Regions from separate parts of the Virgibacillus siamensis genome, predicted to be linked through region 1. Evidence: predicted binding sites of a transcription regulator. Region 1 holds the regulator's gene; the other holds the start of a gene.
What was found. The regulator LexA, encoded in region 1, represses DNA repair genes until DNA is damaged. The targets are predictions, from matches to a motif close to CGAACATATGTTCG.
Positions count from the first base shown of each region.

Region 2: the regulator LexA is predicted to act here: its motif matches at 1,993-2,006, upstream of uvrB (excinuclease ABC subunit UvrB).

Region 1 covers NZ_FUIH01000007.1:1,231,251-1,238,432, reverse strand. The annotation lists gene B1K71_RS09900 (DUF896 domain-containing protein) at 38-271, opposite strand; gene B1K71_RS09895 (YneB family resolvase-like protein) at 361-999, opposite strand; gene lexA (transcriptional repressor LexA) at 1,281-1,904, shown strand; gene B1K71_RS09885 (YeeE/YedE family protein) at 1,968-3,212, opposite strand; gene B1K71_RS09880 (alpha/beta fold hydrolase) at 3,387-4,136, opposite strand; gene B1K71_RS09875 (RQC-minor-1 family DNA-binding protein) at 4,386-4,967, shown strand; gene B1K71_RS09870 (hypothetical protein) at 5,063-5,623, shown strand; gene B1K71_RS20155 (MBL fold metallo-hydrolase) at 5,859-6,125, opposite strand; gene ahpF (alkyl hydroperoxide reductase subunit F) at 6,285-7,182, opposite strand, start outside.
Region 2 covers NZ_FUIH01000007.1:1,983,843-1,991,024, forward strand. The annotation lists gene uvrB (excinuclease ABC subunit UvrB) at 1-1,923, opposite strand, end outside; gene B1K71_RS13825 (FixH family protein) at 2,150-2,884, shown strand; gene B1K71_RS13830 (PDZ domain-containing protein) at 2,936-4,123, opposite strand; gene B1K71_RS13835 (S41 family peptidase) at 4,465-5,925, opposite strand; gene B1K71_RS13840 (murein hydrolase activator EnvC family protein) at 6,055-7,182, opposite strand, start outside.

The DNA of each region.
Region 1 (7,182 bases):
AAACCATACCTGTAACAAGTTTTTTTCGAAAAAGCTTTTAATGCTTTTTATTCCGGTCCTGAAGATCCCGAACTTTTTGCGGTGTAACATCATTACCTTCTTTATCCATCACAGTCATTGATTTGAACTGATTTTTAAATGACTTACGGACATTTTTCAGATATTCCTGTCTCAGTTCCTTTTGTTCCGCTTTTTCATCATCTGTCAGTTCTTCTTCCTTTGACTTTTTGGCAAGTTCATTTATACGATTTAACTTTTCTTTTGAGATCATGATAACCCCTCCTGATAGTTGCATACAAAAAAGGCAAGAACCATATCGGTGTTCCTGCCCTTCAATAGTACCTTTTATATGAAGCAGATTCAAGAATTTACAAATTCCTGATACCTGCGATGAACAGTTGCTTTGGAAACGGGATAACCCAAATTATTTATACGCTTCGTGATTTCATTGAATGTCATTTCCTTCTGTCTTAATTGAACAACCTCATCCATTGGAAATGCTATTCGGTCACGGCCGGATGCCTGGTGCCGGTTGGATAAATTTTTTGCCGGATCAAATCCATCCCGAACAGCCCGCTTCATTCCGCGCCTGATCTTTGCATTTTGCAGTTTACGCTGGTATTCTTCCACAATCCCTACAATTTGCAATACCATGGAGTCTGATTCTGAAACCTCTAATTCGCCTCCGTGCAAACTCGTATAAATCGAAACATGCAATTTCTGCAATTGATGGAACAGCGCAATTTTTGTATTTCCTCTGCCCAGTCTTGTCTCATCCTGTATCAGCAAGACATCTGCTTCCCCGCCTGCAAAATAATCCAGCATTGAAAAAATACCATCACGGTCCATCTCATAGCCGCTTTCCCGCTCTTCAATAATCGATATAATAGAAAAATTATTTCTGTCAGCAAGTTTTGTCAGTTCTTCTTTCTGTCGTGCCAGTGATGTTTCCTGTGTCTTCTTATTTGTACTAACCCTGCAATATATGATAGCTCTCAATTGAATATCTCCCTACATTATGCGCTTGTAATCATTGTAAAATATAAAAAAGCTAACGCCAATGCAAAAGCAACTATATAAAATATATCTGTCTTGGAAATCTTTTCAAACATATTTATCAGTCCCTTCCTTTTTGTATTAGAACCTTTGTTCGCCTTCTCTGTATTTATTATATACGAACAAATGATCTTGTCAAGCTTTTTTTCGAACGAATGTTTGCTTTTCTATATATTGAATGATAAACTATCATTAATAAATATTATGCGCGAGGTGTTTAATAGATGAACAAACTTTCCAAAAGGCAGCAGGCAATTCTCGACTATATTAAGGAACAGGTAAAAGAAAAAGGGTATCCGCCATCCGTTCGTGAAATCGCAGTAGCGGTAGGACTTGCTTCAAGTTCCACTGTGCACGGTCATCTTGCCAGACTGGAGAGCAAAGGATTTATTAGAAGAGACCCAACTAAACCAAGGGCAATTGAAGTCCTGGATCTGTCAGAAGATATGAACATACCGAAAGAAGAAGCGGTTTATGCGCCAGTGATTGGTAAAGTTACCGCCGGGCTGCCGATTACTGCTGTCGAAAATATCGAAGAGTTTGTGCCGCTTCCGAGCTCAAGTGCCGGTCCCGACGATAATTTGTTCGTTCTGGTTATCGAGGGTGAGAGTATGATTGAAGCTGGTATCTTAGATGGTGACATGGTTATTGTAAAACAACAAAACACTGCACAGAACGGTGAGATTGTTGTTGCGATGACTGAGGAGGATGAAGCAACAGTTAAACGGTTCTTCAAGGAAACCAATCAAATACGTCTGCAACCGGAAAATGCCACAATGGACCCGCTAATCTATCCAAATGTGACGATACTTGGAAAAGTAATCGGGCTGTACCGGAATATTCATTAATGGATTAAAAACCAAAAAAAGTGATCCCTTTTCCAAATCAGAAAAGGGATCACTTTTTTATCATTAACAAAATGTATCTTTTGGTTTTGGTACAGACATTCCAAACAATGGCCGTAAATAAAGAGCGATGAATGTTCCGGCCAACGCCATAATCATCCAAACCCATCCATGGAGGCTGAAGGAAGCGATGCCGCCAAAATATGCACCGATATTACAGCCAAATGCGATTCGTGAACCGTAGCCCATCAGGATGCCACCAATTACAGCAGCAGAAATCCGTTTAAGACCAAGTTTTTTCAGTGTAAAAATACCACCTGCTGTTGAAGCTAAAAAGGCACCAAGAATGACACCGAAATCCAACACGCTAGTTGAGTGCATTAATACGGATTGATCCAACGAAGCGGCACGTTCACCAGACCAATATACCCACTTGGTGACATCTATGCCGAAGAACATTGCTATTTTAGATCCCCATAATGCAAAAGCCGATGTAACGCCCCATGGGGTCCCTCTGACCAATAATGTCAAAGCGTTAAAAACTGCCAGTAAAATGGCTGCAACCCATAATGGCCAGGAACCACGCGGAATACGAGTCCAGCCTTTCCCGCTTGGAAGCGGCTTTATCGTTGGCGGTGTTCGTTTTTTATCAAAATAATACGCTGCACCAAATATGAGTACAAAAAGCAATAATTGCACGGCCCAGGCGCCGGCGTAACCCAAATCAGTGCTTGTTGCCAGGGAAATTGAAGGAAATGATGGTGTTTCATTCACCCAAAAATTCCAATGCCATGCACCCAGCACAGAACCAATAATAAATGCAATCAATGTTACGAACATCGCGGAACGGCCACCGCCAACTGCATACAATGTTCCTGATGCGCATCCGCCTCCCAACTGCATCCCGATACCGAATATAAATGCCCCTACGACCACGCTTGTTCCTACCGGAGAAACATATCCTGATGGATCGTTTCCAAAAAAACCAAGCCCCATCGACAGAATTGGAGCAAACAGCGTACATGCTACCGCCATCATAATCATATGAGCACGCATTGCTTGACCATTGCCGACAGACAGCAGCCTTCTGAAAGCTGAAGTAAAACCAAACCGGGCATGAAAAAGTGTTAGACCTAACAGGAGACCAACCCACATGGTTATCATATTCTGCAGTCCCGCAGTATTAAAGATGGCATAACTCAAAAGAGCAATAATAATTATTCCTGTCAAGATTAATGTTTTCTGTGGAGATGGAAGTAACGGATGGTTTTGTTTGCTTTCATCTTTCATCACAGTACCTGGTATCGCCATATATATCCCTCATTTCCTATAAAATAACTTGGAATTATTATATACAATAAGATATAGCGAAGTGAAAGTCAATCTATTAAATCGCAGCGGCGTTGGTTTCCCCGTAACAAGTAAAAAATACCTTACCTCTTTTCAGCCGTTAAGAGATAAGGCATTTTTAATGGACTTACCTCATCAATTCAGTTGAATAAAATTTGTGATATAGTCGGAAAGAACTTCAGGATGTGTGAAAGTTACCATATGGTCTACATCAGGAATTCTAATAACTTTAGTGTTTGAATGATTTTCATAGTATTCTGCAACACGCAGATTATCAGCCGAATCTTCCAGGCCAATTAACAGCAACGTTTTAGCAGTTAAATCTCCCAATCTTTCATTTGTCGGCGGTTGTGACCAGACCATTTCATATGTTGGCCATTCAAACATACGAGTCATATGGTGTCGTAACATTTGAACCATCAAATCCTTGTTGGAACTGGACATAACAACATTGTACAACGGGGCACTGAGAGAAATCTCAATCATATGATCGATATCAGGAGCTGCCGCGTTGATCTCCTTGATATAGTCATTAAATTCCTGTGAATACTTAAACCCGTTCAATGCAGGAGCAATCATAATCAAAGTGGATACTCTATCCGGATAATTCAGTGCAAATTCCGCAGCGATTTGACCGCCCATTGAATGGCCGATGAGTGTCACTTCATCGAACCCAAGAAAATCAATAAGTGAGAGCAAATCCTCAACATAATTAAATGGTCCAGCAGGATTCGGTGATTTACCGGCACCATGTAAATCAAACGCAACAACTTGGCAGTGTTTTGCTAATAAAGGTGTGATAAATTTCCAGTTCCGCGTATCGGCCCCTCCAGTAATAAGAACAACCGGATGGCCAGTCCCATGAACCTCATAATACAATTCCATCAACATTCCTCCATCCAAATTTTTAGAATATCAATATATATGCATTGACGATACGTTGTTAGTCATGCTTCGAAGTTAAAAAAACCTCTATCTAACTAAAATTCGACATTTTTATAAAACATCCTCTTTTTATTGTCGCGTTCTTACTGATTCATCTATAATATCAGGCATTACTCTCCTCCACCCATACCATAAAAAATACCATGTTATACTATAATTAACGTACACACACGGAAAGGGTGGTAAATTATGTCACGCAAAGTTAATCGTGTCCGCTTCCAATTGGATACGAAAAATATTAAACGGTTGCCACACTCGGATATCCGGACGATATTGCGTGCGGCGGATCCCATAATCATGACTGGCGGACGAAATTTACTAGCAAAAATATTAAAAGGATCAAGAGAGAAAAAAGTATTGGAATTGAATTTAGATTGCTGCCCGGTATACGGTGCTTTTCGAGACGAACCTCTTGAAACAGTAAAAGCGAAAATCGACTGGATGATCAAACATCATTATCTGGAAACCGAATATGATTATAGGTTACCTCTTCTCGTATTCTCTGAAACAGGTTGGGAAATCGAAAAAGATACCTATTCAGATGAATTGCTGCAGCAACTTAAGGAAATTACGAACCCTGAAAACCATGATTTTAAAGAACATCTGCAACACCGAGATCGTGGCATGATATTATTGCTATTGAACAAAATTGAACAATCAGGTAATCCTTCTTTTATTCCTTCCCTTAGAGAATGGAAAAAAGTTGACTATAAAAAAGTACGGAAAGAAATTGACCGGGTGATTCATTCATTATCGAAGGGGTTATCTTAAGATTACAGCCTGCTTATAACAGATTCACGGATTGAATAGAATTTTCAAGACTGGCTAAGCTACTAGTAAGATTAATATGAAGCGAGGTGCAGCCAGTGAACCAGCACGATTTATATATGAAAATTTTCAACATGAAAGAGGAACTCGGTGGTCTGATCAAAGAACATTGGCAATTATATTCAAATATGGGGACAGGCTATTTCTGGCTTAACCTCGCAACTGTAATTGTTCCATTGATTGCATGGCTGTTCCTTGTCGACCGGAAAAGAGTGTTTGAAATTGCTTTTTTTGGCTTTTTTACGCATGTCCTTTGGTATATGATTGACAGTTTTTTAACGTCCGGTAATTACTTTAACCATCCACACAGCCTATTCTACTTGCTTCCACAGGGAATATCTGTTTCAGCGGTTCTGTTTCCGGTTGTGTTTATGCTGCTGTATCAATATTGTACGAACCATAAGAAGAGCTTCTGGATTTATTCGGTCATCGGCTGTTTTTTATTTGCATACGGATACGGTTTGCTGATGATTTCCATTGACATGGTCCGCCTTCATAAGGGGATGAATCTGCTTTACCTGAGTTTGATTGATGTGGCGGTGGTCTTTATTGCATACGTAATGACACTATTATTCTTAAAATTACGTCAAAAAGGCTAAATATGTTCCATTGTCATTATGACAGTGGAGCTTCCGTGCAGTATCGAGGGCTGTCTCAGGATTATCGATTTGAGGTCCATGCCCTGAATATACCTGCCTAATCTGAAGCATGGATAAATGCTCCAAACTTTCCATAGATCGCTGAATGGATGCAACGCCTTCCCGAAAGATATTTAACCATCCAACATCATTTTTGTGAAAAAGATTTCCACCAATTAATATCTTTTCTTCCGGGTCATACAAAGAAATATGCCAGAGCGTGTGTCCCGGTGTGTATAACTTTTAAGGTTCTGCTGCCTATATTAATTTCATCGTTATTGGATAGTTTCTTATCTACCCGGTACGGTTCTACCGGCTGGTCCAGCCATTCCGCGCTACAGGCCTCGTGATCACATGAATTAATTAAATCAGCCTCCCATTTATGGGCAGCAATCGTCACACCATAATTCTTTTGAAGATGGAAATTACCTCCCACATGGTCACTATGGTAGTGTGTGTTCATTACCAAATTCCTCCGGAGAAACACCCTTGTAAGTTAATCTTGAGCAAGAACAATTGAACGTTCGCTCAATTACATTATACATATTTTTATAATTATCAAAAATGAATTCACAAAAAAATCCCCCATGCTTTTTTAAGCTAATGAGGGATTTGGGGTAATTTAATTCATTACAAAACTGCTGCGTGGATTTCGGATGAGATAATCGAATGCATTTAAGGCTGCATTTGCTCCGGATCCCATGGAAATAATTATCTGCTTGTTTCGATCGTCGGTACAATCCCCTGCTGCATAAACACCTGGTACGTTCGTTGCTCCATCTCTGTCTACAACAATTTCACCAAATTTATTACGTTCAACAGATTCACCAAGCCAATCTGTATTTGGCAGAAGACCTATCTGAACAAATACACCGTCCAGATCAATGTGTTGTTGTTCCTCTGTAGCACGATCCACATAACTTAGTCCGTTTACATTGTCTTTTCCGGTAATTTCTGTTGTTTTTGCATTCGTCAGTACCCTTACATTCGGCAGACTGTGAAGACGATCCTGCAAGACTGAATCTGCTTTCAGCTCTGAACCAAATTCAAGAACTGTTACATGTTTTACAATTCCCGCCAAGTCAATTGCTGCCTCAACACCAGAATTTCCTCCACCGATAACGGCAACGTCTTTTCCTTCAAACAGCGGTCCATCACAATGGGGGCAATATGCTACACCCTTGTTTCTAAATTCATCCTCGCCGGGCACACCAATCTTGCGCCAGCGTGCACCTGTGGAAAGGATAACAGACCTGCTTTTGAGAACTGCACCATTTTCCAATTCAATTTCGACTGAATCCTTCTTCTTCTCCAATCCTTTGGCACGCTGTGAATTCATCACATCAATTTCATAGTCTTTCACATGTTCTTCAAGGTTTGAAGCAAATTTAGGTCCCACGGTATGTTTAACACTGATAAAATTTTCAATTCCGGCGGTGTCATTAACCTGACCGCCCAAACGTTCAGCGACCATTCCTGTACGAATACCTTTACGAGCTGCATAGATTGCAGCACTTGCA
Region 2 (7,182 bases), 750 kb from region 1:
AAGCGCTTTGGCTGCTTCCTTCATTTCTTGTTCCATATTATCAATAACCTTTGACTTCTCCGCTTTTGACAATTTGGTAAGGCTGGCGGATTTATTTTCATAGTTTTCCTGATCCTCGGCGGCAACTGTAGCTCGGATAACGTCACGAACATCTTTCTTGATGGTTGTCGGTGTAATATCATGTTCTACGTTGTAGGCCATCTGCTTTTCCCGGCGCCGGTTAGTTTCATCAATTGCCACCTGCATCGAATTCGTAATCTTATCCCCATACATAACTACTTCACCATGCTCATTTCGTGCCGCTCTGCCCATTGTTTGGATAAGTGATCGTTCAGACCGCAAGAACCCTTCCTTATCGGCATCCAGTATAGCAACCAGTGAAACTTCCGGAATATCCAGACCTTCTCGCAGCAGATTAATCCCGACAAGCACATCGTATTTACCAACCCGCAGATCCCGGATAACTTCAATACGTTCGAGCGTTTTAATCTCCGAATGCAGATAAGCTACTTTAAAACCGATTTCCTTCAGATAATCAGTCAGATCTTCCGCCATTTTCTTCGTCAGTGTTGTTACAAGAACACGTTCACTCTGTTTGGAACGTGTATTGATCTCCTCAATCAGGTTATCAATCTGACCTTCAATCGGCCGTACATCAATTTTTGGATCAAGCAATCCTGTCGGCCGGATGATTTGTTCCGTCACATCAGGTGTATGTTCATTTTCATATGGTCCTGGCGTAGCTGAAACATAAATCAGCTGATTGGTGGCTTTTTCAAACTCGTCAAACTTAAGCGGCCGGTTATCAAGTGCGGATGGCAGGCGAAAACCATGATCAACAAGCACCTGTTTTCGCGCCTTATCCCCATTATACATTCCCCGTACCTGTGGCAATGTAACGTGTGATTCGTCAACAACAACCAGAAAATCATCCGGGAAATAATCAAGCAGTGTATATGGCGTTGAACCGGCTTCACGAAATGTCAGATGACGCGAATAGTTTTCAATCCCCGAACAAAAGCCCATCTCATGCATCATCTCAATGTCGTAATTGGTCCGTTGCTCCAGTCGCTGAGCTTCCAATAATTTATTGTCATCCCGCAGTTCCTTTAACCGATCTTCCAGTTCCTGTTCAATATTTTTAATCGCCTTTTTTAATTTCTCTTCACGAGTGACAAAGTGTGAAGCAGGGAATATGGCTACATGTTCCCGATCACCGACAATTTCTCCTGTTAGTGCATCCACTTCACGGATCCTGTCTATTTCATCGCCAAAAAATTCAATTCGCATACAGTGTTCCTCTTTTGAGGCAGGAATAACCTCCACAGAATCCCCGCGAACCCGAAATGTGCCACGCTGGAAATTGATATCATTCCGAGCATATTGGATATCCACAAGATCCCGCAGAAGCTGGTCACGATCTTTTTCCATTCCCATCCTGAGTGACAGCACCTGGCTTTCATAATCTTCGGGTGACCCCAAACCATAGATGCATGATACACTGGCAACAATAAGAACATCACGCCGTTCAAATAAAGATGATGTTGCTGAGTGCCGCAGTTTATCAATCTCATCATTGATACTGGCATCCTTTTCAATAAATGTGTCTGTTGAAGGTACATAGGCTTCCGGCTGATAGTAGTCATAATAACTTACAAAATACTCCACTGCATTATTCGGGAAATATTCCTTGAACTCACTATACAACTGTCCTGCCAATGTTTTATTATGTGCAATTACCAATGTGGGACGGTTTATTTCCGTAACTACATTTGAAACGGTAAACGTTTTTCCGGTTCCCGTCGCACCAAGGAGCGTCTGATGGCGCTGTCCGGCCTTTACCCGGTCAACCAGTTCTTTTATTGCGCTTGGCTGATCCCCGCTTGGCTCGTATCGTGCCACAAGGTCAAATTGATTTTTCACAGGTCAATCCTCCGTTCGTCGGTATACTATCCAGTTTACCATAGTTTCATTAATATTTTAACAGATAAGCGAACAAATATTCGATTAATCTGCTCAACTTTTTAATATCCATTCTATCCAATCACATCGGTCATAAATCTGTAAAAATAAATGCTTGTTCCTGCATTGATATGACAATCCTATTTACATATAATCAAATTAGGACACAAACGAAAGGACAATGACAATGAAAAAAATTATATTGTTGCTATTCACGGCTGCTGTACTTGCTGCATGTGGTCAAACCGATAATACAAGCAGTTCTTCCGATGAAGTAGTTCAGTCAATAAAAGCTGATTTAAAAGTGCCGGAAAATGCCGGCATTGGAGACAAGGTTACCTTCAAAGTCTCGGTAAAACAGGATGGAAAAGCGATTGAAGACGCAGATGAAGTGAAATTCGAAATCTGGAAAAACGGTGCAAAAAATAAAAGTGACATGATTGAAGCAGAGCATACATCCGGTGGTATTTATGTTGTCAAAAAAACTTTTGACCAAAAAGGTATTTACTATGTACAGTCACACGTTACAGCAAATCAAATGCATACGATGCCAAAAAAGAAAATCAATATCGGAAATGCAAAAGCCAATAAAGACCGATCTGGGGAAAAGCATGAACATGGTCACCATCATTCCCAGACAAAAGTAAATTTCAATCCTCCCGAAACGATTACTGCAGGTAAGAAAACAACATTTACCGTTAATGTTTCAACTAAAGAAAAGCCACTTCAAAATGGATCTGTGACCTTGGAAATCTGGCAAGAAAATCAGGATAAACATCAATGGCTGAATATGACAGAACAATCAGGCGGTACATATAAAGGAAAAACCACTTTTGACAAAACCGGAGCCTATCAAATTAAAGTTCATGTAAAAAAAGATGACATTCATTACCACAAAGTGTTTAAAACCAAGGTAAAATAAAATGAGGAAGAGGCAATAAAGTGCTAATAACACTTTATTGCCTCTTCTCTGTTACCGCTGGATCATCTGCTCTGTTTCATAATTCCGAAATGCTGTCGTTACAATTCCAAGTTCATGATGGTCCCCTTCATATAAAGCACTTTGCACATACCTGGCCTCACCGTTTTCATCGACCAGTTCCAATTTAAAAAAGGTATTTTTCTGCAATGCATAATAAAAATCATCCAGGCTGTTAACTTGTTGTCCACTCACTTTGACAATCGAGTCACCAACTTGTACTCCCAGCCGATCTGCAGGTGAATTGGGCAAAACGGCAAGGATTTTAATACCTTTCTTTCGCCGCATGAAACAGGCATTGTTTCTTTGATCCGCATTACGGTGCCTGAAATTGATCAATTCTTTACCGATTATTCCAAGCATAACTGCGATAATCGACAGCCAGGGAATGAAAATACTTCCTACTGCCAATAACAATACCAGAACGCCAAGTGACAAAACCGATTTTGAAATTCGTGCAGCAGCTTTTTCAGGCAAGCTTCCGCTGACTTGATAGTCAAATCCAATCAGAAACGGAACCAGCAATAAACTATATGTCTCCCCATTCATGGAAATATAGGGCCAAAATGGGATAAAAGGCGTTATTAAGCCGGATGGGACTAAAACAAAAAAAGGTATAACTCCTATTTTTTTCAAATGATGAACCCCAATAAGCATTCCACGCCTGCCAGAGACCAGTTCCGGAAATGTATTATTGTTTCGAATACGTTTTATCATCATTGCCTCTGCGATAAGCATAACTGCGAGTAAAAAAACCAAACCGGAAATGTTTGTTTTGGAAAACCAATTTTCAAATAAAGCCAGATTTACTGGAACAACCGGTAACAGAAGCAAGATAAAGCAAGAGATACCGATTGTGTAACTTGCGGATAATAATGAAAAGCGTAACGAAATACTAAGGATTATAGCAAGGATACTTAGAACCAAAATAGTTCCATACGAAAAAACGACACCGGCTCCCAGACAAACAATAGAAATAACCAATCCCGAAATTAAGCCAATGACCCAAGTGCCATTCCATTCCGAAAAAACATCAAATAATTTAAATCCGAAATAATGCCGTTCCCGTTTAATGCGTCGAAGTCCGGCAAGGAAAACTAATATAAGTATCCAATACAATAATGGATTTAAGAATGCCTTGCCAATCCCTTTTGCCAGTTCGATAAACCATGATTCCACCATTTGATCACCTACCCCGATAATGCAAATCTTCTTGATTAACTGTTATATTCGATATTTTTCGATTTATCTCCTGCCTGTATACGTTAAAATTATCACGGACAGAAAGAGGCCGGGACAAAAAGTGTATTATCCAAAAGAAAACACAAACAAGTAATAAGAAAATGGAGCGTATAACCGCTCCGGAAATATACTTCGCTTTCCGCGGGCAGCTGCTGAGCCTCCTCGTGCTTACGCACTGCGGGGTCTCATCTAGGCTTCTCCTCCCGCAGGAGTCTCCGTATATTTCCTACGCTAATGTTCGTCTTTTAAATGACACTTTTTGATATGTCCCAACCTCTGTTTTACTCATATAATACATGCAATGCTTTTTTCATTTGCCGATCTTCTTTGCCGGCACGAATTTTTTCAACAATCGCTGTTTCAATCTTTCCTGCTGTTTTTTTATCAATTTTACCGGTTACTTGGAGATCATGTTCCGTTTGGAATTTCTTAACAGCTGTTTCGGTATTTTTATTAAAATAGCCGTCCGTGCGTCCCGGATTATAGCCAAGACCTTTCAACATAATCTGGATATTTTCCACTTTATCACCGGTATGATTGAACGTAATAGGTTCATTTACTTTAACAGGGTTAGTGAAATAATAATCCGGCTGTTTCACTTTTACGGTAGGTTTAACACCCTTTTTGTGTATCCATTTCCCTTCTGGTGACAACCATTTAAAGAATGTAAGTTTAATTGTACTGCCATCTCCCAGCGGCACCGCCTGCTGAACGGTTCCTTTTCCAAAACTCGTTACTCCAACAACATCATAACCTGCATCTTTCATGGCCACAGCCAGGATTTCGGATGCGGATGCACTGCCTTCGTTAATGACCACACTGATTGGATAAGGTTTCTTTTCATCCAGTTCCGAAAAGGATTTTGATTTCTTACCTTGTTGATTTGCTATTTGAACCATTGGCATATCTTTGGGGATGAAGTTCTTCAATATCCCTTCAACTGCACTTAATAATCCACCCGGGTTACCCCGCACATCAATTACAAGCCCCTCAATTCCTTTTTCCTCAAGGTCCTTAAGCTGTTTGGAAAAGTGTTGTGCCGTTTTTTCGGAAAAAGAAGTAATTTCAATAACACCGGTTTTTTTGCTATTAATTTCTTTCACTTCCGAATAAACCGTCTCAAGTGGAATATCATCCCGGACAATGGTTACGTCAAATGGATCCTCTACACCTGCACGCTGTACTTCCAGAACAACTTCCGAACCTTTCTCACCGCGAATCAGTTCTACCGCTTCAAATAAATCCATGCCAACGACACTTTTCCCATCAACTTTCAGGATTTTATCATTCGGCCGTAACCCGGCCTCCTCAGCAGGAGAGTCTTTAATCGGGGCAACGATATTAACTTTCCCGTTTACCATGCTTACTTCGGCACCGATTCCTTCAAACGAGGATTCAATCGTGTCGTTAAACCGTTCCATTGTTTCCGCGTCCATGTATGTACTGTAAGGATCGTCCAGCGACTTCAACATGCCTTGAATGGCACCTTCAACCAATTGCTTGTCCGAAACATCCTTCAAGTAGTTGTCTTTTATCATATTATAGGCATTGGCAACTTTGTTCATGTTCTCCATCAAATTGACTTCCTTGTTATCCGAGGAATCCGATTTATCATCTGAATCCAGAACAACCGAATTGGAATTGTCATCCTGTGCCAGTTGAACCCCAAAATAGGCACCTGCAAAACCTAAAACAAGTGCGGCAAGCAAGATAAGAACAATGTGCTGTTTACGGAGATTCATAGTTTCACCCCTACATCTTTGATTAATTGGCTATCATGGCCAATAATACGGAAAAGGCATCACACCGTAATGTGCGATGCCTTTAATATTATAGTTTATGCGTTCAAAATGCAAATACATTCCTGAAAATTACGGCAGATAAGGTAATGGATTTACACCGCTGTGATAGTTCCATGGTCCGATATGGACTTCGAAATGCAAATGTGCTCCGAATGAATTACCCGTATTACCGACCGCACCAATCGTTTGTCCGGATGAAACTGATTGACCGAGACTGACTGACCTGCTTGATAAATGTGCATATACGGTAGTCTTATCATATTGCGGATGATAGACGTAAACAACATTGCCGTAACTGCTGGAAACTGCTGACCTTGTTACTACACCACTTGCCGCAGCATGAACAGGCGTGCCGATCGATGCCGCAAAATCAATCCCGTAATGATAGCCCAGGCTTCTGCCGCCATATCCGGATGAGATACTGCCCGCTACAGGATAGTTGAATATAGCATCTCCACCGCCGCTGCTGTAGGTTGTTGCGGATGAACCGCCGGATGAAGATGAAGGACTGCTGCTTTCTTGCTGTTGTGCTTCACGTTCCCGTTTTTCAGCAAGCTGTTTCAATCGCTCTTTCTCACTTGCAGCTTTTTCTTTAGCTTCTGCAATAACAGCTGCCTGATCACTCAGTGTTTTTTGCTGCTCTGCCAAACTCATCTTATACTGTTCAAGTTCATGATGTTTATCTTTTAACTTGCCCATCAGGTTTTCTTTCTCATCCATCTGATTGTTCAGTTTGGATTTCAGTGATTCAAGATCTTGCTTTTGATTTTGAAGAGATGCTTTCTTTTGTTCCACTTCTTTTTTCTTTTGCTCAATTTGTTCTTTTTTGTTTTCCACTTCTGCTTTTTTATGTTGAACTTCGCGTTTTTCAGCCATATGAGTTTCCATAATATCTTTATCCTGGTCCATTATAGTATTAACTGCTGTGGAGCGGCTAATAAAATCACCAAAACTCTGGGAACCCATAATAACTTCTATGTAGCGCATGCTGCCTCCATTTGACTGGATGGCACGCAGGCGTTCTTTTAACATCTTTTCACGTCGCTCAATTCGTTTTTGCAGTACGTTTATCTCTTTTTTCAACTGTTCGATTTTTTCTTTGGCAGCTTGGATTTGGCCATTCAGGTTTTCTATCTGTTTGTCCGTTTCATCAATTGCGTTCTTTTTTTTCATAATTTTGCTCCGGGTATTTGACAA